4 regions of the Mesorhizobium sp. WSM3866 genome follow, and region 4 is predicted to be linked to each of the others. Evidence: predicted binding sites of a transcription regulator. Region 4 holds the regulator's gene; each other region holds the start of a gene.
The links. Region 4 encodes LexA, which represses DNA repair genes until DNA is damaged. Its sites were predicted from a motif close to TGTTCNNNNTGTGTTCNG; they were not measured.

Region 1 (7,621 bases), on a different contig from region 4:
GCTTGTCGTGGCCGGCGCCGTCGATGTGGCCGGCACGAGCGACGACGCGGCGCAACTGCAGAACTCGCTGGACGCAGCCGGGCTGGCGGTGGGCACGAAATACCAACCGACCATGTCGGCCGGCGATGTGCGCCAGCTCGGCCTGACTTTCTTCTCAGCCAATCTGAGCGTCGCCGATGCCGGCGAATATTCGGGCAGCGTCGGGGCCTTCCAGGCAGCGGCCAGCGGCGATCCGAGCGGCTACACCATCGCCCTGTCGTCGAGCATCAGCCGTGCGGCTTTCATCAGCGGCGCGCCGGCCTGGCAGGCGACCCGCTCCGCCTCCGTCGAGGTCAAACCCGGGGCGCAAGCGTGCGTTCTGGCGCTCGATCCGCATGTCGGCTCCGCCGTCAACCTGCAGGGCTCGACCAATGTCGCGATGAACGGCTGCGTGATCGCCGCAAACTCGGACGCGGCCGACGCCATCGACCGCGGCGGCTCGGCCCTGCTCAGCGCGGCATGCGTCTCGACGGTCGGCTCGACCTCGGGGATAACGCCGCCCAACGCAACACTCTCGTGCGACGCACCGCTCGAAAACCAGTACGCATCGTTCGACCCGTTGGCCAATGTCACCCCGCCCGCTTATGGCATGTGCCAATCGATGCCGAACGGCAAGACGGTCACGCTTTCGCCCGGCACCTATTGCGACAAGACCTGGTCAGGAAAGATCACGCTTAATCCGGGCGTCTACATCCTGCGCAATGTCACCATAAAGCCCGGCGGCAACGGCAGCCTCACCGGCCAGGGCGTGACGATCTTCCTGATGGAAGGCTCGCAGCTCTACATCAATGCCAATGAGCAGGTGAACCTCTCGCCGCCGGCCAGCGGCGCCTATGCAGGCATCACCATCTTCCAGGCCAAGGGCAACACCTCGGCGCTGACGATCAACGGCGGATCCGGCTCGGTGGTCAGCGGCTTCATCTATGCCCCCGACGCGGCGATCTCCTATGCCGGGAATTCGGACATGAACGCGCAGGGCAATTGCCTGCGGCTGGTCGGCAATACCGTAGGCATGACCGGAAACTCGGCGGTGAAATCGGACTGCGCGGCCGAGCTCGGCAATCGCGAGATGTATGCCGGCAGGATGATCACCCTGGTGAAATAGCGCCGCTCTTCTTCAAGGGGAAATCAGCACTCGCCGACGATATCGGCGCCCGGCTGTTCGTCGAACAACACCGCGCAGCCGCGCTGCAGCGCCACCTGGCTCAACGCGTTCGCCGCCGCTTCGTCGGACGAGACGAAGTCCCCGGTCAAGACGCGCAGTTCCTCGACGGCTTTCGACATTGAAACAAGGCGCCCAGCCGCGCCATCGCTGGCGCAGGCGTCGACGACGCAGAGAAGATCGATCAGTTCGAAGCTGTCCATGGCGGCCTCCGCCCACAGGATCCCTTCGCGGAAGACAACGGCGTGACGGGCGGCCGGGTTCCGCTCGGAGTGGTGCATCATGATTTGGCGACAGCCTGGGCGGCCCGCGCCGAGATCGAGCGAAGCGGCAGGCAGGGCTTAAAAGCACGTCGCGCACGCCTGTGGTCGGATCGACCGGCAAAAGCGCGGCGAACAGGTTCGCGAATCTCGGCAGACTGCGGGATTGTGGGAGTTGCCCGCCACATCGCAGGAAATGGCGGGCAACTCCACTTTCAAACCGCCGATGAAGGGACGTTACTCGACGGTTGTGCCACAATGAGTTGTGGGCCTACTTGTTTCCGGAAATCGCCCATTCGGACCTCTGCGCTCAAAGGTGCGGCCTCAGGTCCCGCCTGACAAGGGACCGTGGCCCGAAAGCAGGAACATTCCAGCTTTGGCGCCGTTGCCACGACATCCCAATCGGCAGAGGAGAGGAAACCATGGCCGACAGACCTACAGTTGTAAACACCAGTGGCGGGGGCGGCGCCGGCACAGCCGTGGCCATCGTTCTTGCCATCATCGCGATCGTGGCCCTGCTGTTCTTTACCGGCATCATCAATGTCGGTGGCCGCACCGGCGGTGGCGGATCGACGGATGTCAACGTGAAGCTCGATGCGCCGAAGGTCGAGGCGCCCAAGGTGGAGACGCCTGCGGCACCGTCGACGACGCCGGCACCCGCACCGGCCGCACCGGCTCCGGCCCCGGCGCCGGCCAACGGCGGCTGATCCGCCAGGCGCAACCGGCAGGCCGGCTGCGCGTTTATCGAATGGCTACTCCAGCTTCGGCCCGCGCATTCCTCTGGTAGGCGCGGGCCCTTTTTCTCTCGGGCCCTCTTTTCTCGGGCAGGTCCGCTCAGTCATCCAATTCCATCGGCCGATGGCCCGGCCTTTGATGCCAGACGACCTGGCGGAAGTCCGTCAGTTCGACGACTTGGTCGCAGGTCGGACAGATATAGTTGTCGCAGCACTGGCGAAGCGCCGGCGGAGTGCGGCGCACTGCCCCGACCGGCGGACGGGTTTCCGTTTTTCCTACCTGATGAAGCATCGATTCCTCCCAGTTTTTCTGATTTTTCGAGTATCGCCTTACACCCGGCTTGGCCTCGCCTATGGCGGTTTCGATGGGCGCGGTGAGCGCGCGCCCGCGAGCGGAAATGAAAATGGACTATCGCGGACGGGGCCTGGCTTTGCCGCGGCGCTATTGGCGAAATTCACTTGCCGAGGGTTCACAGGATTCTCCCCAAGGGGCGAGAAACGGGGTGGCCCCTCAACCACCGTCGTGCCAGGCGCAAGGAACAGCAAAACACCGGCAGAGCGTGCTTGCAATAGGGCCTGCGCGGCAAAATCGATTTCGCGCCGCGCCCGGCAATTACATTAGCAATCATTCATTGAAAGGCGTATCAATCCAGCGGCGGTCGCCGACGATCGCGCGTCAGGCCCCGCTTGCAATCCTTGGAAATGGGAGGATGCCATGGCCGAAGCTGCAATGAAGGTCACCAAGCTCGAATCCAAGTCGCATAACAATCCCGACGAGGTTCGCTCGCCCGCCAAGACCCGCGTCGAAGTGGTGCGGCTGCCGGGCTACACGCTCGGGCGGCTCAACATGGAGCCGGGCTGGAGATGGTCCGAATGCGTGAAGCCGGTGGTCAAGACCGACAGCTGCCAAGTCTCGCATGTCGGCTATGTCGTGTCCGGGACGATCACCATACGCATGGACGATGGGACGCAGAAGACCTTCGAGGCCGGCACGTCCTATACCATCCCGCCCGGGCATGACGCCTGGGTGGAAGGCAATGAGCCATTCCAATGCATCGAGGTGCTCAGCGCCGAGCAATACGCCAAACCGGCCTAGCGGCGGCTGTCGGCGAAGGGACGGCCGATCCCCCATGTGGGACGATCAGAGGGGGCGCTGTCCCGCCATCGTCTCAGAACCTGGATCTCCGGCTCGGCCGCACTTCGTCATCCTGGTCTTCGCGCGTCGCTCGGCTCCTGACTTCGTCCTGGCATGACGCAGTTTTGGGCCGCGATCCTTCGCGCCCCTCCCTGGTCAGCGGTCAACCCGTCAAAGGGGAGCACACCGGCGCAACCGGTCAAAGCCCTTGGTTGTGACGGGTTGCAGATGTTCTCATACCCAGCTGGCCGGCTTGACAGGAAACTCCTTTTGTTCTCTTTATGTTCATACGCATTACCGCTTACAACAGTTGCTGCTAATGCTGCGATGCCGCAAAGCGGATGGATGGAGCCGGGAGCGCGATGGCCGCCACGAACGCCGCTTCGGCCGCTACGATCCTGCATGCCGATCTCGACGCCTTCTACGCCTCGGTCGAGCAACTGCTCGACCCGTCGCTGCGCGGCAAGCCGATCGCGGTCGGCGGCGGCGTAGTGCTTGCCGCTTCTTATGAGGCGAAGATTTTTGGCGTGCGCGGCGGCATGCCCGGCCGCAGGGCGCGCGAGCTCTGTCCGCAGCTCATCTTCGTCGGCGGCCGCTTCGGCGAATACCAGCGTCTCGGCGACGCCGCGATCAAGGTGCTCGACGATTTCACGCCGCTGGTCGAGCGCATCTCGATCGACGAGGCTTTCGCCGATGTCGCCGGCTGCACGCATCTGTTCGGACCGCCGGACGAAATTGCGCGAACCATCCGCCGCCGCGTGAAGAGCGAGCTCGGCCTGCCGATCTCGATCGGCGTGGCCCGGACGAAGCATCTCGCCAAGATCGCCTCGCAGGTGGCCAAGCCCGACGGGCTGGTGGTGGTCGAGCCCGGCACCGAGCTTTCCTTCCTGCACGATTTGCCGGTGTCGCTGATGTGGGGCGTCGGTCCGGCAACCAAAGCCAGGCTCGCCGAGATCGGCGTCGAGACGATCGGGCAATTGGCGCGCACGCATAGCGGCGCGCTGGAGCGGCTGATCGGCCATGCCGCCGGCCAGAAGCTCGCGGCCCTTGCCTGGAACCGCGACCCGCGCCGGCTGGAGACGCATCGCCGCGCCCATTCGGCCGGCGCGCAGTCGGCGCTGGGCCGCAAACCGGCGCTGCCGCGCGTCTTCGTGCCGACGCTCCTGCATCTCGCCGATCGCGTCGCCAGCCGCCTGCGCGCCAAGGACCGGCCCGGCCGCACGGTGACGGTGCGCGTGCGCTTTGCCGACATGCGCGCGGTCACGCGCTCGGTGACGCTGGAGCAGCCGATCCAGGCGACGGCCATGCTCGCTGACGTCGCGGAAGAGCTGGTCAGAGGCGTGCTCGCCGCTCACCCGGGCGAACGGGAAATCTCGCTGCTGGCGATCTCGGTCTCGCATCTGGAAGAGCATGCCGAGCTGCAGCTCGAACTGCCGCTCGGCCTGGCGGACGAGAAGCTGAAGCCCGGCAGCCGCAAAGGCCTCGCCCGCTTCGGCGCCGACCGCGCCATAGACAAGATCCGCCAGCGCTTCGGCAAGCAGGCCGTCGGCTACGGCACCGTCGCGCTGCAAGCAGCGCGCTCGGTGCCGGATGAATTCAGGGAGCTGGCGGAGAAGGAGCTGTGAGGGAGGTGCTTCGGCATCTGCTCTGCGGCGCTGGAGATTGGCGAAAGCCGACGCGCCGTCCGATCTCCCCCTTGTGGGGAGATGTCGCCGAAGGCGGCAGAGGGCGTCGCCGCGCGTGAAGCGCCGGCGTCGTCGGCGACGAAGACAATGCTGGCGATCTATGAGACGACCCTCTCTGGCCTGCCGGCCGTCTCCCCCTCAAGGGTTGAGATCACGCGCTCGGTCGGCTGCCCTCAACCCGCCACCGCCCAGTCCAGCCGCATCGCCGCGCTCATCGTTTGCCCATCTTCAAGCACCGTCAGCCCTTCGCCGTGATGCGCATCGACCGGGTGCGACACCGGCTCGAAGCAGAAGAAGTCGGCGTCGGATGACGGGGAATAGAGGATATAGACGCCAAGCTCCGGCGAGGCGGTGAGCGTGACCCCGATCCCCTCCTCGAGCTGCGCGATCGAGGCGCGACGATTCCAGCCGTCGAAGGCGTTGTTGACCCAGTCCCACGGCAGCGGGATGGAGCGCGAGAAATCCCAGGCCGGGCGCTCGCTCACGGGCACCACGCCGACCGGCAAATGGCGCTCGTCCTCCAGCCAGACACGCCTGGCCTTGGCCTCGAGCAGGGTTGTGTCGCCGCGCGGGAACCACGGATGGAAACCGAGGCCGTAAGGCAGGCGCATGCCGGCGCGGTTCTCCACCGTCAGCCGCGCCTCCAGCGCGCCGTCCCGCAGCGCATAGGTCACGGTAGCCGCATAGCGGTAAGGACCGATCGCGCCCTCGTCGAGCACCAGCTCCGCCTCGGTGTCAGTGCGGCGGGCGAGCCGCCACGGTTTTTGGAGACCGTCGCCATGGATCGGAAAGGCTTCGCCCGGAATGTTCGGCGCGACGGCGTGGAAGCGGCCGTCGAAAGTGAAGCCGCCGCCGGAGATGCGGTTCGACCACGGCACCAGGAGTTGGCAGCCGGACGTGCCGGTGCCATCGCCCGGCTTCAGCAGCGGAACCGGCGCGCTGCCGATCACCAGCGCGTCATAGCGCGCGATCGCCGCGCCCTTCTCAGGCGCCAGGACCAGCCTCGCCTGCCCGTCGTTCAGCTCGACCGCGCCGGCCATATCCTCACCAGCCGCCATCGATGGCGATGTTCTGGCCGCTGATCATGTCGGAGGCGGGTGAGACGAGGAACAGCACGAGCTCGGCGACATTGTCAGGCTCGATGCGCGTCTTGAGGCTTTGGTTCTCGAGGATCCAGTCATTGTACTGCTTCAACCGGTCGCCGAAGACGCGCGCCTCCGCCTCCGAGACCACCGCGCCCGGCGACACGGCGTTGACGCGGATGCCATGCGGCCCGAGCTCGCGCGCGAGCGACTTGGTGAGCCCGAGCATGGCGCCCTTCGAGGCGACATAGGGCACGTAGCCGTCCCAGCGGCCGTTGATCGTGATCGAGCAGAAGTTGACGATCTTGCCGTAGCCCTTCGCCTTCATGCCCGGCGCGCAGGCCCGCGCCAGCGCAAAGGCGGCCGAGGAGTTGACGCGGATCTGATCCTCATATTCGGCCAGCGAGAACTGCTCGAACGGCCGGTTGATGATCAGCGCCGCGTTGTTGATCAGGATATCGATCCCGCCTTCCTTGGCCGCCAGCGCGGCAACAGCCGCTTCCGCATCGGTCAGCCGGTTGAGATCGCAGCCGACGAAGGCAATATCGCCCCTGGCCTGCCCGGCAAGTCCCGCCACCGTCTGCTCGGCATCGCCGATGTCGGGGCGGTCGAGCACCAGCACGCGCGCGCCGTCCCGCGCCAGCGTCACCGCCTGGGCCCGGCCGAGCGAGCCGAGGCCGCCCGTCAGCAACACTTTACGACCAGCGAGTGCCTTCATTGCCTACCCTCACAGGACAGAATGGACTTCGTCGATCGAAGTGTCGCCGATGCGCTTGTCCAGCACGATCTCGCCGCGCGCCATCGCGACGATACGGTCGCAGCACTCGAAGACGTGGTGCATGTTGTGACTGATGAAGACGCCTGTCACCCCCTGTTCCTTCAGGCCGCGCACGAAGCCGATCACCTTGTTGGTCTCCTTGACCGAGAGGTGATTGGTTGGCTCGTCGAGGATCATTACCTTCGACTTGAAGTGCATGGCGCGCGCGATCGCGACGCCCTGGCGCTGGCCTCCGGAGAGCTCGCCGACGAGCGCGTCGGGGGAGCGCAGATGCAGGTCGACATTGGCGATGGCGCGCACGCTTTCCTCGGCCATCTTCTTCTGGTCGAGGATGCCGACGCCGAGGATCGAAAACCGGGTCGGCTCACGGCCGATGAACAGGTTGCGGGCGATCGACATGGTGGGGACCATGGAATTGTACTGGTAGATGGTCTCAATGCCGAGATCCATCGCGTCGCGCGGCGTCGCGATGCTGACCTCCCTGCCCTCGACCTTGATCTCGCCCTGGTCGGCGCGGTGGACGCCGGACAGGATGTTGATCAAGGTCGACTTGCCGGCGCCGTTGTCGCCGACCAGTCCGAGCGCCTCGCCGCGCTTGAAGTCGAGCGTGACGCCTTTGAGGGCATGCACGCCGGAATACCATTTGTGCAGATCGCGCACCGAGATGATGGCATCGCTCACGGCTCAGCCCTCCATCTTGATGGCCTTGGCGCGCTTGCGCATCCAGGCATTGGCGACGACGGCGA
Region 2 (7,621 bases), on a different contig from region 4:
CGAAGGCGGATGGCGTCTTGACCTTCGACCGGCTCTCCTCGGTGTTTTTGTCCAACACCAACCATGAGGAAAATGAGCCCGTGCACCTCATCGTCGGCGACATGGCGCTGCAGCAGCGTTCCGAGCACGACGTGTTCGCCGGGCCATCGACCCGCTACTGCCCGGCCGGCGTCTATGAGTGGGTGGACAAGGACGGCAATGCCGCTGCCGATCCGTCCGCCAAGGACGTGCGTTTCGTCATCAACGCGCAGAACTGCGTCCACTGCAAGACTTGCGACATCAAGGACCCGAACCGGAACATCAATTGGGTGCCCCCGCAAGGCGGAGAGGGGCCGGTCTACCAAGGCATGTGAGCCCCACGTCTGGCCGGGCCGGCTCGCCAGCCGCCATCCTGTGGGAGAAGCTGGTTCGAGCCGGGTAAGAGGCGGCACCAAGAGCAATACGGTTGCGACGGCGCAACCTCAAGGCTGTTGAATCCGCTGCCTGCTTGTGTTCCCTTTCCCTGAGGATAGGGAGGAGACGGTTATGCGCCTGGCGGTTCTGACATGCCTTGTCGCGCTCGGCGCGCTCTGCGCGCCGCAGGCTTCGGCCGGCACCAGGGTGCTGGTCCAGACGCGCACCTATGACATTGCCGGCAATTCGGGCGCGGCGCTCATCGAGGCGATGGGCAGCAAAGGTCCCAAGCACGGCTTCATGACGCATGCCATCGCCCAGACCGCCTATACGGCCGACTGGGAGCTTGGCGTTATCCAGGACAAGGGCTCGTGCCGGATACGGCAGGCAAACGGAACGCTCAGTCTCTTCTACACTTTCCCCCGCTTGGCGTCGCCAGCCACGCCTGCATTGAAGAAGCGCTGGAACCGGTTCTTCGCCGGCGTGCGCGCCCACGAGGGAACCCATGGCCGCATTGCCCGGGAAATGATGCGCGTCACCGATCGCTCGATCACCGGTCTTAGGGTCGCTAACGACCCTTATTGCTACAAGGCGCGCAGCGAGGCGCGCCGGCGCATCCAGGCCGTCTATGCCGAATACGAGGCCAGGCAAAATGCCTTCGATGCCCGCGAGCACCGCGAAGGCGGTCATGTCGAGCACCTCGTCGCTGCTTTGATCAGGCCTTAGCGGCACAAGCAGAAACCGGCGATGCGGCGGGAAGCAATGCGACGCTAACCGCCCGTGTTGCCAAGTTGTGCGTTTGCCGCCAGCGCCGACTGATGCTCGTCCTCGGGCTGTCGGCCGTCGGACCGCAACGAGAACTCGATCAGCACCGGCAAGTGGTCGGAGCCGGCGTCTTCCAGCCGCGTCGCCGAATGGATCGTCACGGCCCCCTTGCTGAACACCTGGTCGATCGGCAGGCCGGCGAAGCGCCGGATGAAATCCGGCAGCTTCCGGTGAATCCAGGTCGGCCCGGCCGACGGCATCACGCTCAGTCCGCCGAGCGAGGCGACACGACGCACCGCAGCGCTCCACGGCGCGGCGTTGCAGTCGCCGGCCATGATGGCGGTTTCGCCGAGCTCGGCAAGCGGCTCCGCCAGCTCGCCGATCTGCCAGTACTGCTCGCGCGGCCACGGCCAGCTCAAATGGATTGCCGCGACATCGACGCCGGTGCCGCCGAAATCGATCGTGGCGGTAGCCATCGCGCCGCGCGGCTCGCAATGCGGCGCCGTGCCGGCGGCAAAAGGCCGTCGCGAGAGCAGCGCGACGCCGAACACGCCGTTGGGGTAGGGGCAGAGGATGCGGTACGGATAGGCGCCGGTGATATAGCCGAGCTCTCTCGTCCACATTCCCGACACCTCGTCGAGGGTGATAACGTCAGGATTGGTGCGGCCGATCAGCGACAGCACCTTCTTGGGTGTCGGATTGTCGAAGCGAAGATTGATCTGCAGCAGGCTGTAGACGATACGGTCGGCAGGTTTGGCGACCGCCTGCTGCGGCCACAACCTGGGCAGTGCGCTGGCCGTCGTGGCAAGGCAGGCGAGGGCGAAGAGCAGCGCTGCTGCCGCTTGCAGCCGGTACGAACTGGCAAGCAGCGCCACCGCCAGCAGCGCCGTGAGCACGCTCAGATGAATACGAAAATGCGAGAACGAATCGAGGGCTGGATGCAGCGCGCCGAGGAATCCGGCCAGCAGCGCGGCCGTGAGTGCCGTCATCGCCAGGAATGCCACCCCAGCCGTCATGTTTGAGCGCGCGCCGCCTGTTGTCATGGTCAGTCGTGTTCTGCCGAATGTCGCCGGCATCTTTTTGCAGCGACATACTCTCGCTCAGGCCTGCTTATCGGCAAAATTGCGGCCCGGGCAAGACGATGAGTTGCCTCGGCTACTGGAAAGCAGTCTCGGAGAAGCTTCTCAACTTGCGCGAATGCAGCCGCTCCATCGGCATTTCGGCCAGCTTCTCCATCGCCCTGATGCCGATGGTGAGGTGCTGCGCCACCTGCCGCTTGTAGAATTCCGTCGCCATGCCGGGCAGTTTCAGTTCGCCATGCAAAGGCTTGTCGGAGACGCACAGCAGCGTGCCGTAGGGCACGCGGAAGCGGAAGCCGTTGGCGGCGATCGTCGCCGATTCCATGTCGAGCGCGATGGCGCGCGACTGCGAAAGGCGCTGCACCGGTCCGCGCTGGTCACGCAGTTCCCAGTTGCGGTTGTCGATGGTGGCGACGGTGCCGGTGCGCATGATGCGCTTGAGATCGTAGCCGGAAAGTCCCGTTACCTCGGCGACCGCTTCCTGCAGCGCTACCTGGATCTCGGCCAGCGGGGGGATGGGCACCCAGACCGGCAGGTCGTCGTCGAGCACATGATCCTCGCGCACATAAGCATGGGCCAGCACATAGTCGCCCAGTGCCTGCGTGTTGCGCAGGCCGGCGCAGTGGCCGAGCATCACCCAGGCATGTGGCCGAAGCACCGCGATATGGTCGGTGATGGTCTTGGCGTTGGACGGGCCGACGCCGATATTGACCATGGTGATGCCGCCATGGCCCGACTTCTTCAGGTGGTAGGCCGGCATTTGCGGCAGGCGCTGTGGCGGGGTGCCTTCGCTCGCCGCGCCGGCCCCGGCCTTAGTCACGAGGTTGCCCGGCTCGACGAATTCGCTGTAACCGCCGCCGCCGCTCTCCATCAGCTCGCGGGCCCGCGCCACGAACTCGTCGATGTAAAACTGGTAATTGGTGAACAGCACGAAATTCTGGAAATGCTGCGGGCTGGTCGCCGTGTAGTGCGTCATGCGGTGCAGCGAATAGTCGATGCGCTGGGCCGTGAACGGCGCCAGCGGCCTCGGCTCGCCGAACGCCACCTCGAAAGTGCCGTTGGCGATCTGGTCGTCCGTGCCGTCGAGATCCGGCACGTCGAACAGGTCGCGGATCGGCCGCCTGATCCGCTCGGCAGCCGTGCCATCGACATAGGTGCCCTCCAGGAAGGCGAAATGCAGCGGGATCGGCGTCGTCGATTCCGACACCGTGACCTGGACGCCGTGATTGCGCATGATGAGCCGAAGCTGCTCGACGAGATAGTTCTCGAACAGCTTTGGCTGGGTGATGGTGGTGGCAAAATGCCCGGGCGTCGGCATATGGCCGTAGGCCTGGCGCGAGTCGATCTGCGTGAACGAGGTGGTGGTGACGCCGATCTGCGGATAGAAGGCCCGGTAGCGCCTGCTCTCGTCGCCGCCGGCGGCGAGCTTGGCGAAGGAATCGCGCAGGAATTTGGTGTTGCGGTCGTAGAGCGCCTCCAGCGCCGCGACCGCCTTCTTGGCGTCGTCAAAACTCTGCCTGCCGAAAGGCTCCGGCATGACGACCGATTCGATGGCTTGGGGGTAGATTCGCTTTTCCATGGCCCAATATAGGGATTTGGAAGAGCGCTTGGGAGGGGGAGGCGGGCGCGAAGCCCGCCTTGCGGAGTATTTTTCTCTGGCCGTGTCAGCCACGCTGCAGGCTGACCAGCAGCACGAAGCCGATGCCTGCCTTCTTCGGCGTTGGCGCCTCGATGACCGAACCGGCGTCGGCGCGTATCATCGGCACCGCCAGCACAGGAGCGGCAAGCACCATCAGGATGAGCATCGCCCGCGGCAGGAGCCGAAGAGCTTTGAGGGTGGAGGCAGCGATGCGGTTCATGGTGGTCGTTCCGGTTTCGAGTATTGGTCGTTTCAGCGGCCGAAATGGTTCATGCAGTCCAGCCGGCAGGTATCGGCCATTCGCGGTGAGCGCGCCGGACGGCCGGCTTCGGCCACGAGGATGGCGAAGAACATGCCGAACAGGCTCATCAGCAGGCAGACGATGGTGAAGCGGCGGACAAGCATTGGTCTCTCCTTCAATGGCGAGGAGAATGCCCGAACGCCTCTGAACCGGTTCTGAGACCGATATTCATCTGCCGTTCAAATTGGCTGATGGGGTCATGACCGGCCGAAGGCCTGCGAAGTGCCTTGTCCAGCGTTGCGCTCAGAAACGGCGCTCAAAAAGAAAACGGGGCGCCGGGCCCCGTTTTTGTATCGTCATCCGTTCGACTGTCAGAGCTTGTGCCAGGTCTGGGTCTTGCAGATCAGTCCGCCCAGAACGCAGCCGCTCATCTTTAGCGAGGTGCCGGAAAGCGTCGCCTTGCCGGAATAGGTCTTGTCGGTTTCGGGGTCCGTTATGGTGCCGGTGTACTTGTTGTCGCCGGCCGCCTTGAAGGAGCCGATCGTCTTGCCGGCATATTTGCCGGACTTGAGCGTGATGGAAAACGCCCCGCCGCCGTCGATCGCCGCCGTCGATCCGGCCTGCGTCTTCCAATTGCCCTCGATCGGGTCGGCCGACGCGGCGCCTGCCATCATCAAGGTGGCCGCCAGGGCCAGGCTGACTTTTCGAAACATGCTGTCCTCCCTTTAGGGTTCCGGCGGGCCTCGTTCCGCCTCTCTGTCCCTTACGCAAACGTAAAGCTAATCCAGCCATCGCCAAAACGAAAGCGGTGCCGCGACGGAAGCTTGTAAGGATTTCGGCCGCGTCGGTCGCTGGAAATGAACGGATGACGAAAAAGGCTTCGGTTTCCGTGGTTAGCGAAGTCTTGATTCCCGCGCCTCAAATTTTCGACGAATTTGGCGCAGATCGGCTGAATTGCTGGATTCCTATGCTTAACGGTTCTTCGCGTTTACCTCTTGTTTTAGCTTTGTTTTCTTCAAATTAAGCAAGCCATTTAACGACGGATTCAAGGCGAGCCGTCATCCTCGAAAGCATCGAAAGAGCGGCCCGCCCAGGGGAATTCCAGGGACAGAAGGAGGCAGCTCTCGGGAGCAGACAGGGGATTGAAATGGCACGCTTTGAAATGCTTGAAGCCGGCTTCGGCGCCATGGGGGCAACTGCCCAGGCCGACATTCTTTTCGAACTGGGCATGATGTATGCGACCGGCCGCGATTGTGAGACCGACGTCATTGCCGCCCACAAATGGTTCAACATCGCCGCGATCAAGGGATCGCTCCGCGCCGCCGAGCTGCGCTCGGAATTGTCGGCATCGATGTCGAAGGCCGAGATCGCCAAGGCGCTGCGCGAAGCGCGCGAATGGATGACGATGCACTGATTTTGCGGGGTAAGGGCCGGAAGCTCTTAAGGGACAAGGCCGCGAAAAGACGGCCGGTTAACCAGACCAAGAACGCGGCAGGTCAACGAACTCAAGCCGTGCGACAACACAGGGAAGCGAGCGGGTTCAGGTGCGCGGGGCGCCGGGAAGCTCGACTGCAAAAGCCGCGACCGGCCGGGACAAGGCCGGCGCGGCTTTTGCATTTGCGCAGTCTCCGGCTGTATGGGAACGGCGGCTTGGCCCAAGAACTCCCCGTCGGAATGAACCAAATCCCGATACATTGTGCTCTCGACAGTTCCGGCGAAGGGTGAAATTGTCCCGGCTCTCTGGAAGAAGCGTGGCCGGAACGGCCGCGCGCAAGTGGAGGAGTTCTATTGTGATGAAAAGATTGGGTATTTTGAGCGCGGCCGCATTGGGCCTGACGATGAGCGCATCGGTTGCCTTCGCCGACGACATCACGATTTCGGTGGTCGGCCCGATGACCGGGCAGCTCGCCAACATCGGCGACCAGTTCAAGCAGGGCGCGCAGGCCGCGGCGGATGCCATCAATGCCGCCGGAGGTGTCAACGGCAACAAGATCAAGATCGACATCCAGGACGACCAATGCGATCCGAAGCAGGCCGTGTCGGTCGCCAACCGTATCGTTGCCAACGGCGTCAAGTTCGTCGACGGCCATGCCTGCTCGGGCTCGAGCATTCCCGCTTCCGCCGTCTACGCCGAAGCCGGCACCCTGATGATGAGCCCGGCCTCGTCGAATCCGGAACTGACCGACGCCGCGGCCAAGGCCGGCTGGCCGACGATCATGCGCCTCTACACGCGTGACGATGCGCAGGGCGCTTTCATCGGTCCATGGATCGCCAAGAAATATGCCGGCAAGAACGTCGTCGTCCTGCACGACAAGAGCGCCTACGGTCAGGGCGTTGCCGATGCTGTCAAGGCGACCATGAATGCCGGCGGCCTCAAGGAGGTCGACTATGAAGGCATCAATGCCGGCGAGAAGGACTATTCGGCTTTGGTCACCAAGCTGAAAGAGCTCAAGGCCGACGTCGTCTATTTCGGCGGCTACCATCCGGAGGCCGGCTTGATCCTGCGCCAGGCAGCGGAGCAGAACGTCAAGTTCCAGCTGATCATGCCGGACTCGATCGCCTCGCCGGAATTCTGGCAGATCGCCGGCCCGGCCGGTGAAGGCACGATGTTCGTCTTCCCCTCGGATCCGCAGTCGAAGCCGGAAGCGAAGGAGGCCGTGGCCAAGATCAAGCAAGGCGGCTTCACACCGGAAGGTTTCACGCTGTTCTCCTATGCAGTGATCCAGGCGGTGGCCGAAGGCGTCAAGCGCGCCGGCACCGACGACCCGGCCAAGGTCGCCGAGGCGCTGAAGGACGGCAAGCCGATCAGCACCGTGGTCGGCGACGTGATCTTCGACGAGAAGGGCGACCTGAAGAACGCCAGCTACGACATCAACCAGTGGCACGACGGCAAATACGCGCCGATCAAGCCGTAATTCGTTCTGCAGATCGATTGGAAATGGCCGGGATTTGTCCCGGCCGTTTTCGTATGTGCCTTGGCGCTGATTTGGAGGCCAGTTCGGCGCTCTACGGCGCCCCCCTGGAGTCCTGCCGCCCCAGCCAGTTTGTCCCGTTGCCGATCCAACGCGACCGGCAGCTCAGCCCCGTGCGTCCTCAAACCGCACCAGCACCGTGCCGTCGCTCACTTGCGCGCCTTCGGCCGCGATCTCGACAATCACCCCATCATGGGGTGCGGCGATCGTGTGCTCCATCTTCATCGCTTCGAGGATTAGGAGCGGCTGGCCCTTGATAACGGTATCGCCCGCTGCCGCGCGCACCAGCTTGACCAATCCCGGCATCGGCGCGCGCAGGCTGTCCGACGCGGCCGCGGCCTCATCCGCCTTGGCCAGCGGATCCGGCACCGTGAATGTATATCCGACCGCTCCTTCGAACACCGTGACATGGCCCGGCCAGCGCGCGCTGCGCGGCATGCTCCTGAGGTCGTGCGCGTTGATCGCGTCATGCGGCGCCTCCAGCGCCACCTGGAAGCGGCCGTCAGGCCGCGCCGATACCCGGGCCAGGATG
Region 3 (7,621 bases), on a different contig from region 4:
GTAGCGCGCGAATGACGGAACGCACCAGATCGGCGGTGGTGATCGGCTTCACCAGGAAGTCGGCGACCTTGAGCTGCACCAGGATGCGCACCGCCGCCGCATTGAATTCCTGCGTGACGACGACCACCGGGACGCGGCCTTCGATTCGGCGCATGATGCGCTGCAGCGACTCGATCTCTTCGAGCTTGGCCGCGTCCATGTCGACAATGACGGCGCCGAAATCGGTCTCCTGGACCTCGCCGCGCAGTTCGTTGACGCTTTTCTCGACCGTCAAAAGCTCGATGACCTCGGATGCAGCGAAAGCCGTCCGCGTGTCCTGCGAAAACGCCCGATCGGTCGAAACGAGCAGGATCTTCTTGGTCTTGGTGCCCGATGCCATGGTCGTCAGCTCATCAGTCTGCTGTCGTTGATACCGATGTCGTCGAAGCCGGCGCCGCGCCGGCCTTCGCGCCCGCGGCATTGGCCGTGGAGCTCGTGCTCGGAGCCGGCACCAGGAGCCTGGTGTTCTGGACGCCGTACTGCCAGGGGTCGACCATCTGCATGGCTGTGTTGGACGCCTGGGCGTTGCCGGCGGCCGGAGACACGCCTTCGGTGCGCACATAGTCGTCGCTGGTGCAGCCGGAGAGCGCGCCGGCGAGCAGCAGAGCGATGCAAGGAGCCAGACGCATGGCTTCAGTCCTTCGGCAGATCGAGGAAATGGCCCGACGTCGTGGCCGCCACCGGACGGGCCCCGCTGCCGTCGGCCAGCGCCAAGGGGCGCTTGGGAGCGGAAGCGTCGACTTCCTCGGTGTTGTTCAGGAAGTAGTCGGCATTGCTTGGCGGCCGCGTTCCGTCGGTGGGCTCGACCATCTTCTTCGACGGGTCAACCGGTTTGACCAGGTAGGGCGTGACGATGATCACCAGATCGGTCTCGCGCCGCTGATAGGATTTCGAGGAGAACAGCGGACCGAGAACCGGCAGCTTGCCGAGCCCCGGCAGGCGCGAGGTGGTGATGTCGTTCTGCGACTGCAGAAGGCCCGCGATCATGAAGCTCTGGCCGTTTTTCAAGTCGACCGACGTCTTGGCGCGACGCACGATGAAGGCGGGAATGGAAATGCCGCTGCTGACTTCGATCGACGCGGAGGGATCGATCGACGAAACTTCCGGCGCGATATCGAGGCTGACCAGTCCACCCTTGAGCACGGTCGGCGTGAAATCAAGACCGACGCCGTATTTCTTGTAGCTGACGCTGATCTTGCCGTTGTCCTCGGACACCGGGATCGGGAACTCGCCGCCGGCAAGGAAGCTCGCCGTCTGGCCCGAGCGGGCGATCAGGTTGGGCTCGGCCAGCCGCCGGGCGAGACCGCGCTCTTCCAGCGCCTTGATGGCGATGTCGATCGAAACCCCGTTGGAAAGCAACCGGCCGATGATCTCGCCGGTCCCGGCGGTCGGTACCGTGCCCGGGTCGATGATGACGTCGCGACCGCCGACGCCGAAGGCAAAGTTGGCCCCGTATTTGGCGCCGAGATCCTGTCCCGCCTGCCGGTTGATCTCGACGAAACGGACATTGAGCTGAACCTGCTGCGAGGACGAGATGTTGACCGAGTTGATCACTTCCTCATTGCCGGAGAAGCGCGACGCGATCTTGCTCGCCTTGTCGGCCGCGACCGCGTCTTCCGCCTCGCCCGAAAGCACCACGCGGCCGTTGGCCGAACCGACCTTGATCTTGGCATCCGGCACGCTGGCGCGGATGGTGTTGGCGAGTTGGTCGGTGTCCAGCGTCACCTCGATGTCGATGGTGCCGACGAGCTGCTTGTTCTGATCGAACAGCGCGATGCCGGTGGTGCCGAGATTGTTGCCCAACACATAGAAGGACTTGTCGGTCAGCGGATTGACGTTGGCGATCTCCGGATCGCCGATGACGATCTGATAGAAGGCCGCGTTCGTCATGATCGTCTTGGGCTTGCCCTTGGCGACTTTGATCGAGGCGTTCTTGGTCGCCGAGACGTATACGACGTCGTTGTTTGCCTGGGCCGGCGCCCCAAAGGCCAGTATTCCGGCGGCTGCCAGAAAGGCGCCCGCCGCCATTGCACGCAGAAGGCGCAGCCCTCTCGTCGTCCGTTCTTTGTTCAACACAGGCATTGTCCCGTTCCCGGCCGGTCCCCACCGGCTATTGTTCTTGTTCCTTGGAAGGAACGACGTCTCCCTCGGCGGGCTTGGAGGGAACCTTGTATTCCTCCACCTTCGTGCCACGGGACACGATCACCGTCTTGAATTTTGGCTCCTCCGGCTCCTTCGCCACCGCCTTGACCAGCGAGGCGGCGCTTGCCTCGGCGCTCGCGGCAACCGAACCGCCGAAGGAAGAGATGGTGGTAAGCCCGTTGCCGCTGGCGCTGGCATCGGCGGCGGACCGCAAAGACAGCGACAAGGAGCCGACGGTGCGGGCGAGCGCTACCTTCTGCGCCCCTTCGTTCGTGACCTCGAGGGTGACGGAATTGGCGACCTGCGGCTCGGTCTTGCGCTCGTCCGCGCCCTGCCCGACCGAAAGCACCTTGGCGTCGGAGACGACGATTTCGGACGTGACCGTCGAGCCGGCTGCCCCTTGCGCGTTCTTGGACACTTCCTGGATTTCGCCGGCATCGCGCGTCAGCACGACGTCGACCCGGTCGCCCGGCGTGATGAAGCCGCCGACGCCGGCGATCTCGTCGGTGCGGATGGTGACGGCCCGCATGCCCGGCGACAGCATGTTGGAAAGTGTGGCGCGGCCATTCGGTCCCGACAGCTTGGCGAGCAGCACCGGCTCGTTGACCTCGATCGGCGACAGCACGACGCGGCTGCCTTCGGCCAGCAGCTTGTCGACGGTCGGGAAGGCGCCTTGCGGCAGAGAATCCTGCGGCCACGGAATTTCGGTGAGTTGCGACCGGTCGAGCTGCATGCCGTAGCGCAGCGGCGCATTCGCCACGACGATGGTCTTGAACTCGACTTTGGCCTCGTGCGGCACCACGATCGATGCCGTCTTCTGCTCGGACTGGGCCCTCGCCTGGCTTTTGACCCAGAAGTCCGCGGCAAAGATCGAGATCGCGCCGAAAACGGCTGCGATGCCGATCATGGTTATGGCCCTGCCCTTCACAACGAAACCCCTGACGCCCCGTGGTCTTTTGTCGTTGAGGCTCACGCTAGGCGTTAATGTTAAAGAATCAGGAATCCGAAGGGGTGGAGCCCGCCCTATTTCCAGCGGCTTGGTTATCGAATGGTTTTGGAATAAGAGACAGTTTGATCCCTGAACGGAACAGGAACTCGTTCGCCCGCCAAAAGCGTGGCAGTATCGAGGAGTGATTCGCAGTACCGGACTTAATGGCTAGCATGGACGACACCAGCGATCTTTTCGGCAACCCGGAAAAGCAGCCCCAGCAAGTACGCGCGTCCTCGCGGCCGGCCGATCCGCTGGTGCAGGCCGCAAAGCGCTCGGCCGCCGCCCGCGACGGCAGCGAGAGCTACAGCGCCGCCGACATCGAGGTGCTTGAGGGGCTGGAGCCGGTGCGCCGCCGCCCAGGCATGTATATCGGCGGCACCGACGACAAGGCGATGCATCACCTCTTCGCCGAGGTCATCGACAATTCGATGGACGAGGCGGTGGCCGGCCACGCCACCTTCATCGACGTCGAGCTTTCGGCGGACGGATTTCTTACCGTCACCGACAATGGCCGCGGCATTCCGATCGATCCGCATCCGAAGTTCAAGAAGCCGGCGCTCGAAGTCATCATGACGACGCTGCATTCGGGCGGCAAGTTCGACTCCAAGGTCTACGAGACCTCCGGCGGTCTGCACGGCGTCGGCGTATCCGTCGTCAACGCGCTGTCCGACCACCTCGAGGTCGAGGTCGCGCGCGGGCGCCAGCTCTATCGCCAGCGCTTCTCGCGCGGCGTTCCGGTGAGCGGGCTGGAGCACCTCGGCGAGGTGCACAACCGCCGCGGCACCAGGACCCGCTTCCATCCCGACGAGCAGATCTTCGGCAAGGGCGCCGCCTTCGAGCCGGCCCGGCTCTACCGCATGACGCGCTCGAAGGCCTATCTGTTCGGCGGCGTCGAGATCCGCTGGACCTGCGATCCCTCGCTGATCAAGGAAAAGGATCAAACTCCGGCCAAAGCCGAGTTCCATTTCCCGGGCGGCCTCAAAGACTATCTCAAGGCCACCCTCGGCGACGAATTCCAGGTCACGCGCGAAGTCTTCGCGGGCAAAAGCGACAAGCAGGGCGGCCACGGCTCGCTGGAATGGGCGGTGACCTGGTTCGGCGGCGACGGCTTCCTCAACTCCTACTGCAATACGATTCCCACTCCCGAGGGCGGCACGCATGAGGCGGGCTTCCGCAACGTGCTGACGCGCGGGCTTCGCGCTTATGCCGACCTCATCGGCAACAAGCGCGCCTCGATCATCACGACCGAGGACGTCATGATCTCGGCCGCCGGCATGCTGTCGGTATTCATCCGAGAGCCGGAATTCGTCGGCCAGACCAAGGACAGGCTGGCCACCATCGAGGCGATACGCATCGTCGAAACCGCCATCCGCGACCCGTTCGACCACTGGCTGGCCGACAACCCGCAGGAAGCCTCGAAGCTTCTCGAATGGGTGATCGCGCGCGCCGACGAGCGTGTGCGCCGGCGCCAGGAAAAGGAAGTGTCGCGCAAGAGCGCGGTACGCAAGCTGCGCCTGCCGGGCAAGCTCGCCGACTGCACGCAGAACGCCGCGGCCGGCGCCGAGATCTTCATCGTGGAGGGCGACTCGGCCGGAGGCTCGGCCAAGCAGGCGCGCGACCGCGCCAGCCAGGCGGTGCTGCCGCTGCGCGGCAAGATCCTCAACGTCGCCAGCGCCGGCAACGACAAGCTTGCCGCCAACCAGCAGATTTCCGACCTGATCCAGGCGCTCGGCTGCGGCACCCGCTCGAAATATCGCGACGAGGACCTGCGCTACGACCGCGTGATCATCATGACCGACGCCGACGTTGACGGCGCGCATATCGCTTCGCTTTTGATCACCTTCTTCTACCAGGAGATGCCGAACCTGATCCGCGGTGGCCACCTCTATATGGCTGTGCCGCCGCTCTATTCGATCCGTCAGGGCGGTAAGGTGGCCTATGCGCGTGACGACGCGCACAAGGACGAATTGCTGCGCACCGAATTCACCGGGCGCGGCAAGGTCGAGATCGGCCGCTTCAAGGGCCTTGGCGAGATGATGGCCTCGCAGCTCAAGGAAACCACGATGGACCCGAGGAAGCGCACGCTTCTCAGGGTCGACGTGATCGATGCCGAGCAGGCGACCAAGGACGCCGTCGACGCGCTGATGGGCACCAAGCCCGAGGCCCGCTTCCGCTTCATCCAGGAACGTGCCGAATTCGCCGAGGCCGACGTGCTGGATATCTGAACGCGGACTGGTCCATAACAGGCTCCGGGACGGAGACTTGCATGTGACCTGGACGCGGCTGAAGGATCTAGCCGGGACACCGTTAAGTGAGCTGACCCAGCCGACGCGCTCGGACTGGATCTTCGCCCTGCGAACGGTTTCTGCCGGGCTGATCGCGCTGCTTGCCGCTTACGCCTTGAAGCTCGATCATCCGCAGTGGGCGATGATGACCGTGTTCATCGTCGCGCAGCCGGTCGCCGGCATGGTGCTGGCGAAAGGCTTCTACCGCCTGCTCGGTACGCTGGCCGGCGGCCTGGCGGCGATCGGCATCACATCGCTGTTCGGCACCAATCCCTGGCTCTTGGTGACGGTGCTGGCACTATGGATCGGCGTCAGCACCCTCGTTTCCTCGCTGCTGCGCAATCCGGAAGCCTATGGCGCCGCCCTTGCCGGCTATACAGCGATGATCATCAGCCTGCCGGCATTCGGGCAGGCGCATCTCGTCGTCGATCTCGCTGTCGCGCGCTGCGCCGAAATTGTGCTCGGCATCGTCTGCGCCGGCGTCACCAGCCGGCTGATCCTGCCGAAGCTCGCGGCGGACGCCATCATCTCCAGGCTGAAACGCAGCATTCTCGATCTCGCCGACTACGCCTCAGGCGCCTTTTCCGACGGCGATCCGGCCGGTCTTGCCGCTCTCCAGCGCAAGCTGATCACCGATGCCCAGACACTTGCCGAAATGCGCACCTATGCGCGCCTCGAAGCGCCGAGCTTCGCGACCCGCGCCCATCCGGTCCGGCGCACGATCGGACAGCTCCTGTGGGCGCTCTCGGCGGCCCGCGCGCTGCATACCCATGCCGCGCCGGAGAATGCGACGCTCATCCCTGTTCGCAGCGAGTTGAAGGCAATCGTCGGGGAACTCGCTACGACGCGCGACGCGTTGGACGACACCGGCCCATGGGTGGCCCGGCTCGAGGCAATCGCGATCAGGGCAAGAGAAACGGCGCCGGTGGCCACCGATCCCGGTGAAGACAAGGTCGGCACCATCAGCCGCCTCACCATTGCCGCCGATTTCGCGGAGGCGCTGAAGCAGGTGATGCGCGGCTTGGATGCGCTTCGCTCGCCGGTTTCCCGAACGTCTCGTGAGCGGCAGCAACCGGCCCTGGTCGTGCACCGCGACTATCATGCGGCCTGGCGCAATGCGGTGCGCGCCGCGCTCGCCACGCTTCTGGTGGCCGCCTTCTGGCTGACCACCAAATGGTCGGAGGCGGCGGGCACCGTCATTCTCGTCGCCGTCGTCTCCAGCCTGTTCGCGGCGCGTCCCGATCCGGTTCAGTCGGCCTGGGGCTTCTTCACCGGAACGCTCCTCGCTTTGCCTTTCGCTTTCCTCGTCGGCCAGATCGCAATGCCGGCGCTGCCCGGCTTCGGCTGGTTCACCCTCTTTGTCGTGCCGATCCTGGTGCCGGCAGCGCTCGGCATGGCCAATCCGCGGCATGTCGGCGTGGCCACCGCCTTCGCCATCAATTTCTTGGCTTTTCTCAGCCCGCACCAGATGATGACCTATGATCCCGGCCCGTTCTTCGCCGGATCGGCATCGATCCTGGTCGGCATCCTGATCGCCATCGGCGTCTTCATCGTCGTTCTGCCGGCCAATCCCTGGGCCACTGTTGAGCGCATCTCGACGGCGATGCGCGAGGACCTGGCGCGCCTTTGCGTGCATGAGCGCGTCCCCAGGCGTTCGGCCTTCGAAAGCCTGGCCTATGACCGGATCAACCAGTTGATGCCGCAACTGCAGCAGACCGGGAGGAAAGGCGACCCTATTCTTGGCGGCAGCATTGCCGCCGTGACCGTCGGCCTCGAAGTGCTCCGGCTGCGCCAGGCGCAACTGAACTCCATCGTGCCACGCGAGACGGTCGAGTCGATCGGCAGCTTCCTGCGCGGCCTGGCGCGGGAATTGCTGTTCAGGAGGCATGGCGAGCCGCAGACCTCGACCATCGCCGTGGCGCGGGAATATGCGGCGAGCATCGCCGGTCGCAGCGACCGGCCGGAAATGCTTCAGGTCGCGGCCTCACTGCGCATCATCGCTGCCGCGATGCAGGATTATCCGGATTTTTTCGCGAAGGGGGCACCCTTAGACGGGCCGGGCCGGGATACGTGAGCATCGAGCAGGAAGCCGCCAGGCCGGCCACACCTGATACCGACATGCGCTAGGCGGCGGCAATTGCCAGCGCATGCCCGCGCGCGTTCT
Region 4 (7,621 bases):
TCCCTGAAGGCCGGCGCCACCTTCGACAAGATCGTCACCGCAGAGGGCAAGACGCAGGCCGACACCGTGCTCGGCACGCTGGCAAAGGACAAGATCGCCGACAAGGCGGTGGCCGACGCAGCCTTCTCGCTCAACGTCAACGAGGTCAGCCCGGTGGTTCAGGGCGCCTTCGGCCCGGTGCTCTTGCGCGTCACCGAAATCAAGCCGCAGGTGGTGAAGCCGCTTTCGGAAGTGTCCGACCAGATCCGCAAGGATCTTGCGCTCGGCGAGGCAAGCCGCGTCCTGCTCGACGTCCACGACAGCTACGAGGACACCCGCGCTTCCGGTGCCTCGCTTGCCCAGGCGGCCGACAAGCTAAAGCTCAAGGTCGTCACCATCGACGCCATCGACCGTACCGGCCAGCGGCCGGACGGCACGATCGTCAACGACCTGCCGCAATCGGCGGACCTCATCAAGGCCGTCTTCGAGGCCGAGCCGAACACCGAGAATGAAGGCCTGACCACTGCCGCCAACGGCTTCGTTTTCTATGAAGTCCAGTCGATCACGCCGGCGCGCGACCGCACGCTGGACGAGGTTCGCCAGAAGGTGGTGGCCGACTGGACCGCGGCCGAGACCGACAAGCGGCTCACCGCCAAGGCCGGGGAGTTGGAAAAGCGCCTCAAGGCCGGTGCGACGCTCGACGTGATCGCGGGCGAGTTGAAGCTCGAGAAGCAGACCAAGCGCGGCCTGAAGCGCGAAGCCGACGATGCCGATTTCGGCAAGGAGGGCGCGGCGGCCATGTTCGGCGTCGGCGAAGGCGGCACGGGCCTGATCCCCTCGCCCACCGGCGACGGTCAGATCCTGTTCAAGGTTGCCGAAGTCTTCGAACCTGCCGGCGCCGATGGCAGCTCTGTCCCGGAAGACGCGCAGAAATCTTTCAGCGCCGGCATATCCGACGACCTGCTCGATCAGCTGGTGGCGCAGCTGCAGTCGCAATATGACGTTCGTATCGATCCGGCCGCCGTTTCCCAAGCACAGACACGATGAGCGCGCTTAAGACATACATCGCCAAGGTCGCGACCGGCACCGCGCTCTCCTTCGAGGAAGCGCGCGAGGCCTTCGACATCATCATGTCGGGCGACGCGACGCCGGGGCAGATCGGTGGCTTCCTGATGGCGTTGCGCGTGCGCGGCGAGGCCGTGAGCGAGATCTCCGGCGCGGTCGCCACGATGCGCGCCAAGATGCTCCGCGTCGAAGCCCCGCGCGGCGCCATCGACATCGTCGGCACCGGCGGCGACAATTCGCATTCGGTCAACATTTCGACCGGATCGGCATTCGTCATCGCCGCCGCGGGTGTCCCGGTGGCCAAGCACGGCAATCGCGGCCTGTCCTCGCTGACCGGCGCGGCGGATGTGCTGATGGCGCTAGGCGTCAAAGTCGACATCGCACCGGAGACGATCGGCCGCTGCATCCAGGAAGCCGGCGTCGGCTTCATGTTCGCGCCAGCGCATCATCCGGCGATGAAGCATGTCGGTCCTGTCCGGGGCGAGCTCGGCACGCGCACCATCTTCAATCTGCTCGGGCCGCTGTCGAATCCAGCCGGCGTCGGCCGGCAGATGGTTGGCGTCTTCCTGCCCGAATGGATCATGCCGGTGGCTGAGACGCTGAAGGCGCTGGGTACCGATCATGCCTGGATCGTGCACGGCGACGGTTATGACGAGATCACCACCACGGGCGAGACGCAGGTCGCAGAGCTCGCCGGCGGCGAGATCCGCACCTTTACCCTCACTCCGGAAGCGGTCGGACTGAAGCGGCATAACAAGGAAGATCTGCGCGGCGGCGAAGCGGCCTACAATGCCAGGGCATTGCGCGATATGCTGGGCGGCGCTGCCGGCGCTTATCGCGACACTGTGCTGATGAATGCCGGCGCCGGGCTGGTGGTGGCCGGCAAGGCGACCACGCTCGGCGATGGCATCGAGGCAGCAGCGCAGGCCATTGACAGCGGCCGGGCGCTGGCGGTGCTCGACAAGCTCATCGAGATTTCGAACGGTTAGAATTTTGTCCGATATCCTGCGCAAGATCGAAGCCTACAAGCGCGATGAGATCGCCGCCGCAAAGCTCAGCGCGCCGCTTGCCGAGGTCAAGGCGAAGGCCAAGGATGCGGAACCCCCGCGCAGCTTCCTTGCGGCGCTTGAGGCCAAGCGGAAGGCTGGCGGCTTCGCGCTGATTGCGGAGATCAAGAAGGCCAGCCCTTCCAGGGGCTTGATCCGCGCCGACTTCGACCCGCCGGCGCTCGCCAGGGCCTACCAGCAAGGCGGTGCTGCCTGTCTTTCGGTGCTGACCGACGCACCGTCCTTCCAGGGCGCGCCCGGCTTTCTGACCGCAGCGCGCGCCGCCGTTGGCCTGCCCGCCCTGCGCAAGGATTTCCTCTTCGACCCGTATCAGGTTCATGAAGCCCGCGCCTGGGGCGCGGACGCGATCCTCATCATCATGGCGAGCGTCGACGACGCCTTGGCCAGTGAATTGGAAGCCACGGCCTTCGATCTCGGCATGGACGCGCTGGTCGAGGTGCATGACGAACAGGAGATGGAACGCGCGCTTCGCCTCTCGTCGCGGCTGATCGGCATCAACAACCGCGATTTGAGAACCTTCGAAACCAGCCTCGACGTTTCCGAGCGGCTTGCCGCCATGGTCCCGGACGACCGGCTGCTGGTCAGCGAGAGCGGCATTTTCACCCATCAGGACTGCCGGCGGCTGGAAAAGAGCAAGATCGGCACTTTCCTCGTTGGCGAAAGCCTGATGCGGCAGGCCGACGTGGCCGCCGCGACCGCCCTTCTGCTGACGGGCAAGGCGCCTGCCGAGGCCGTTTGAGGATGCCCGCGCTTACGCATCTCGGCGCCAAGGGCGAAGCCAACATGGTCGATGTCGGCGGCAAGGCCGAGACGACGCGCACGGCCATCGCCGAAGGGTATGTCACCATGCAGCCGGAAACGCTGGAGATGATCCTGGCCGGCGACGCCAAGAAAGGCGACGTGCTGGGCACGGCGCGCCTCGCCGGCATCATGGCGGCCAAGAAGACGCATGAGCTCATCCCGCTTTGCCATCCCCTCCTTCTCACCAAGGTGTCCGTCGAGATCGAGCCCGACCACGCGCTTCCCGGCCTGAGGGTCAGCGCGCTTGCCAGGGTTACCGGCAAGACCGGGGTGGAAATGGAGGCGCTGACCGCGGCGTCGGTCGCCTGCCTCACCATCTACGACATGGCCAAGGCAGCGGACCGCGGCATGGCGATTTCCGGCATCAGGCTGGTCGAGAAAACCGGCGGCAAGTCGGGCGACTACAAGGTAGGTCCTTAGCATGGCTTTGCTTCCAGTCGCTGACGCGCTCCAACGCCTGTTGGACGGCGCGACCGCGCTGCCAGGCGAAAGCGTGCCGCTGGCCGACGCGTCCGGCCGGGTGCTGGCCGACCCCGTGGTGGCTCTGCGCACCCAGCCGCCCTTCAATGCGTCGGCGATGGACGGCTACGCCGTACGGGCCGCCGACGTAGCCTCGGCGCCGGCCCGGCTCTCCGTGATTGGCATGGCCCCCGCCGGGCGTGGCTTCACCGGCTCTGTCGGCAAGGGCGAGGCCGTGCGCATCTTCACCGGCGCGCCGCTCCCCGAAGGCGCCGATACCATCGTTATCCAGGAGAATGTCCGCGATCTCGGCGGCGGCGGCATCGAAGTGACCGAGCCGACCGTGGAGGGACGAAACGTCCGTCGCCGCGGCCTCGACTTCTGCGAGGGCGACCTGCTCCTCGAAAAAGGCCGCCAGCTCGATCCGGCGGCGCTTTCGCTGGCGGCATCGGCCAACCATCCGAGTCTCAACGTGGTGCGGCAGCCGCTGCTCGCCATCATCGCCACCGGCGATGAATTGCTGCCGCCGGGCAGCGCGCTCGGCCCCGACCAGATCATCTCGTCGAATGCCTGTGGCGTCACAGCTACGGCCCAGTCGGTCGGCGCGCGCGCGCTCGACCTCGGCATCGCCGCCGACCGCAAGGACGCGATCGCGGCCCTGGTCAAGAAGGCGGTCAAGGCCGGCGCCGACGTCATCGTCACGCTTGGCGGCGCCTCCGTCGGCGACCACGACTTGATCCATGACGTGCTGACCGGCGAAGGCATGCAGCTCGACTTCTGGAAGATCGCCATGCGTCCCGGCAAGCCGCTGATGTTTGGCCGGCTCGGCGACATTCGCTGCATCGGCCTGCCCGGCAATCCGGTCGCAAGCCTGGTCTGCTCGCAGCTGTTCCTGAAGCCGCTTCTGGCGCGGCTGGGCGGCCGGTCCTGCCGTCAGGAAATCCGCACGGCCCGGTTAGGCGTCGCAATGCACGCCAACGATCTCAGGCAGGACTATGTGCGCGCCGTGGTCCGCGAAGATGCGGGGGCGTTGATCGCAACACCGTTCGGCATCCAGGATTCCTCGATGTTGAGGATGCTCGCCGATGCCAATGGCCTGATCGTGCGCCAACCCTTCGCACCGGCGGCTGAAGCCGGCGAGGAATGCAGCGTTCTGATGTTACGCTGAACAAAACGTCAACACATTCACTAAACTTTAAACGGTTGCGGAACACAACTGGAACAGATAGTGTTTGTTCTGGGTTTGTTTTTCTGATTCTGGTTTCAGAACCCATGGGGGCCGCCATGCTGACGCGCAAACAACATGAACTGCTGATGTTCATCCATGAACGGCTCAAGGAAAGCGGCATTCCGCCGTCTTTCGATGAGATGAAGGAAGCGCTCGACCTTGCCTCGAAATCGGGCATCCACCGCCTGATCACGGCGCTGGAGGAGCGCGGTTTCATTCGCCGGCTTCCGAACCGGGCGCGTGCCCTTGAAGTGCTGCGCCTACCTGACTCGATCGCGCCCGGCCTCAATGCGGCGAAGAAGTTCTCGCCGAGCGTCATCCAGGGCGGCCAAGGCAATCTCGGCCGCCAGATCAAACCCGCGGCGCCCGCCCGCACGCCGACGCCCAGCAATGACGACGACGCCGTTTCAGCCGTCTCCATCCCGGTGATGGGTCGCATTGCCGCCGGCGTGCCGATCGACGCCATCCAGCACCAGACGCATTCGATCACAGTGCCGCCGGACATGATCGCGGGCGGCGAGCACTACGCGCTCGAGGTCAAAGGCGACTCGATGATCGAGGCCGGCATCTTCGACGGCGACACGGTCATCATCCGCAACGCCAGCACTGCGAGCCCCGGGGAGATCGTCGTGGCGCTGGTCGATGACGAGGAGGCGACGCTGAAGCGCTTCCGCCGCAAGGGCGCCTCCATCGCGCTCGAGGCTGCCAATCCGGCCTATGAGACGCGCATCTTCGGTCCCGATCGCGTGAAGGTTCAGGGCAAGCTCGTCGGGCTCATCCGCCGCTACTGAGGGGGCTGCGGCTTGGCTTCCGGCTTCTCGGGCTTCTTGTAAGGCGCCAACCCCCTCGCCTCACGCGAGTAGCGCCGCTGTTCGTGCCAAGGGCGGTACGGTTTTTCGACGGCGTATTGAATGGTTGCTCGCGCCGTCGCCGATTGCGGATCGAAGAAGACGGCGGCACTGCCGTCGCGCGCGAGCTGCCGCTTGGTGACGACGAGGATACGCGGATCGTGGCAGGGATTGTAGGCCGTGGCGTCGTTGATGACGATGAGGTCTGCGAAGTCGCAGGCAGGCCGGGCAGCTTCGCGGTTCTCGGCGAGCGCGACGATCGCGCCTGATGGATGCCGGCCAATGCAGAGATCGCCCGTGCAGTAAAAGGGCGATCCAGGCGGCAGGTCGACCGGATCGGCCAAGTCCAGCGTGCCCTTGGCGAATGTCTCCGGCGGCACGATCGTTTCGGCCTTGAGCGCACGTTTCCAGTTATCGGTGGTGAACTCGTTGGAGCGGGCGCGATTGATGGCGAGTTCGCCGCCGCCGATCGGCATCGCCACCAGATGCGCGTCCTCCGAGATCAGCAGGTCCGGCGTGCGCACCTGCGGGATGATCATCACGGCCGCGGCAGCGAAAGGAATTGCGGCCAGCCTGAACCAGGTAGTCGCCATCGTGGCGATGACGAGCGCGATCGTCGCCAGCAGCACCGAATGGATCGAGATCAGGCCCACGGCATCGACCGGCGACCACTCCGAAATCCACGCCGAGATCGCGATCATCGCCGCCAGGCCCTTGCCCATCAAATAGAGGAAGGGCCCGTCGAAGCCGAACGGCATCATGACCGCGCTGGCGACGGCGAGAAACATCACGATCGTGACGATCGGCATGATCGCGAGATTGGCCAGCAGGCTGAGCGGCGAGACGCGCTGGAAATGCCAGATGGCAAACAGCGCCGTGGCACTTCCGGCAATGATCGACGTCATTGCGGCGCCACCTGCTCCGACTGCCAGTTTGTGCGACATGAACCGCAGGAACGAACGCTTGTCCGGCGGCGCTCTCACCTTGCCGGCGCGGTAGTCGGACCAGCCGGCATAGGCGCCGACAAGGGCGGCGGTTGCCGCGAACGACATCTGAAAGCTCGGGCCAACCACTTCATGCGGCGACACCAGGATGACGGCGATGGCCGAGATCGCCAAGTTGCGCATCGTCAGCGCGGCTCGGTCGAAAAGCACGGCGATCAGCATGACGGCCAGCATGATGAAGCTTCGCTCGGCGGCGACCACCACGCCGGAGATGACGAGATAGGCGGCGATCGACATAAGCGCGATTGTCGCGGCATATTTCTTCACCGGCCGGCGTGACGAAAAATCCGGGAACAGCGCAAAGGCGCCGCGCAGCAGAAGCATGACCGTGCCGGCGACCAGCGCCATGTGCAGGCCCGAAATCGAGATGATGTGATAGATGCCGGTCCGCCGCATCGCCTCGTTGATGTCCTCGGGAATGCCGGCGCGCACGCCGACGATCAGTGCGGCGGCAATCTCGCCTTCGGGTCCGCCGACGGTGCTTCTGATGTGGTCGGCAATATTTTCGCGCGCGTTCTCGATGGCCGAGGCGATGCTCGTCTGAGCGATCGGGTCGGTTGGCGGAATGACTTTCGGGTCGCCGAGGAAAAATCCGCTGCCGCCGATGCCGGAAAAATAGCTGTCGAAGGAAAAATCATAGCTTTCGGGACGGACCGGCCCGGTCGGCGGCAGAAGCCGCGCGTAACCCATCACCAGCGATCCGGCCTTCATGCCGGCCGGGATCCTGCGTGCCGAAAGCCTGACGCGATCCGGCGCGTAGCGCAGCTTTGGATGCGCGGTCGAGACGAGATCGATGGTCAGCCTGACGCGGCCATTGGCCATTTCCTCGGCGATGACGACGCGGCCTGTCAGCCGCGTCTGGATTTCGGAGCCGAGCATCGGTGTAGCGGCGCGCCAGGTCTCGACCTTCGCGGCGACGAATCCCAGCGCGCAAAACAACGCCGCCATAAAGACCAGGTGTGTCTTCAGCCAGGGACGCGAAACCGCCGCGCATAGAGCCATCAGCGCCACCGCCGCCAGCGGTCTGTAAAGATCCGGCTCGGCGCTCAAGGAATAATAGAGTATCACGCCGGCGGCCAGGAACACCGGCACCAGGAGGAAGCCGATGCCGCGGTCGAGCTCGGTGGAGGCTGCCTCGGCCACACCCCGGCGAATCGCGGAAAACGAGGC

Region 1: a site for LexA is predicted at 3,602-3,619, ahead of dinB (DNA polymerase IV). Genes of this name have one in related genera too.
Region 2: a site for LexA is predicted at 5,114-5,131, ahead of CK222_RS09295 (sel1 repeat family protein). Genes of this name have one in related genera too.
Region 3: a site for LexA is predicted at 3,260-3,277, ahead of parE (DNA topoisomerase IV subunit B). Genes of this name have one in related genera too.

The regions. Positions count from the first base shown of each region.
Region 1 covers NZ_NSGC01000008.1:136,266-143,886, forward strand. Annotated here, with positions in the region: gene CK222_RS19310 (TadE/TadG family type IV pilus assembly protein) at 1-1,144, shown strand, start outside; gene CK222_RS19315 (hypothetical protein) at 1,168-1,404, opposite strand; gene CK222_RS32700 (hypothetical protein) at 1,884-2,168, shown strand; gene CK222_RS19330 (cupin domain-containing protein) at 2,911-3,291, shown strand; gene dinB (DNA polymerase IV) at 3,693-4,955, shown strand; gene CK222_RS19340 (aldose 1-epimerase) at 5,189-6,073, opposite strand; gene CK222_RS19345 (SDR family oxidoreductase) at 6,060-6,815, opposite strand; gene CK222_RS19350 (ATP-binding cassette domain-containing protein) at 6,825-7,556, opposite strand; gene CK222_RS19355 (ABC transporter permease) at 7,560-7,621, opposite strand, start outside.
Region 2 covers NZ_NSGC01000003.1:252,767-260,387, reverse strand. Annotated here, with positions in the region: gene CK222_RS09325 (electron transfer flavoprotein-ubiquinone oxidoreductase) at 1-353, shown strand, start outside; gene CK222_RS09320 (DUF922 domain-containing protein) at 526-1,119, shown strand; gene CK222_RS09315 (endonuclease/exonuclease/phosphatase family protein) at 1,164-2,201, opposite strand; gene CK222_RS09310 (AMP nucleosidase) at 2,314-3,774, opposite strand; gene CK222_RS09305 (hypothetical protein) at 3,902-4,096, opposite strand; gene CK222_RS32225 (hypothetical protein) at 4,129-4,281, opposite strand; gene CK222_RS09300 (DUF2147 domain-containing protein) at 4,489-4,830, opposite strand; gene CK222_RS09295 (sel1 repeat family protein) at 5,265-5,531, shown strand; gene CK222_RS09290 (ABC transporter substrate-binding protein) at 5,911-7,032, shown strand; gene CK222_RS09285 (acetyl/propionyl/methylcrotonyl-CoA carboxylase subunit alpha) at 7,195-7,621, opposite strand, start outside.
Region 3 covers NZ_NSGC01000012.1:31,960-39,580, reverse strand. Annotated here, with positions in the region: gene CK222_RS24410 (response regulator/pilus assembly protein) at 1-379, opposite strand, end outside; gene CK222_RS24405 (hypothetical protein) at 393-668, opposite strand; gene CK222_RS24400 (type II and III secretion system protein family protein) at 673-2,067, opposite strand; gene cpaB (Flp pilus assembly protein CpaB) at 2,150-3,088, opposite strand; gene parE (DNA topoisomerase IV subunit B) at 3,343-5,397, shown strand; gene CK222_RS24385 (FUSC family protein) at 5,441-7,531, shown strand; gene CK222_RS24380 (DUF2336 domain-containing protein) at 7,581-7,621, opposite strand, start outside.
Region 4 covers NZ_NSGC01000005.1:197,810-205,430, forward strand. Annotated here, with positions in the region: gene CK222_RS14020 (peptidyl-prolyl cis-trans isomerase) at 1-1,026, shown strand, start outside; gene trpD (anthranilate phosphoribosyltransferase) at 1,023-2,033, shown strand; gene trpC (indole-3-glycerol phosphate synthase TrpC) at 2,035-2,850, shown strand; gene moaC (cyclic pyranopterin monophosphate synthase MoaC) at 2,853-3,332, shown strand; gene glp (gephyrin-like molybdotransferase Glp) at 3,334-4,539, shown strand; gene lexA (transcriptional repressor LexA) at 4,656-5,390, shown strand; gene CK222_RS14050 (ComEC/Rec2 family competence protein) at 5,384-7,621, opposite strand, start outside.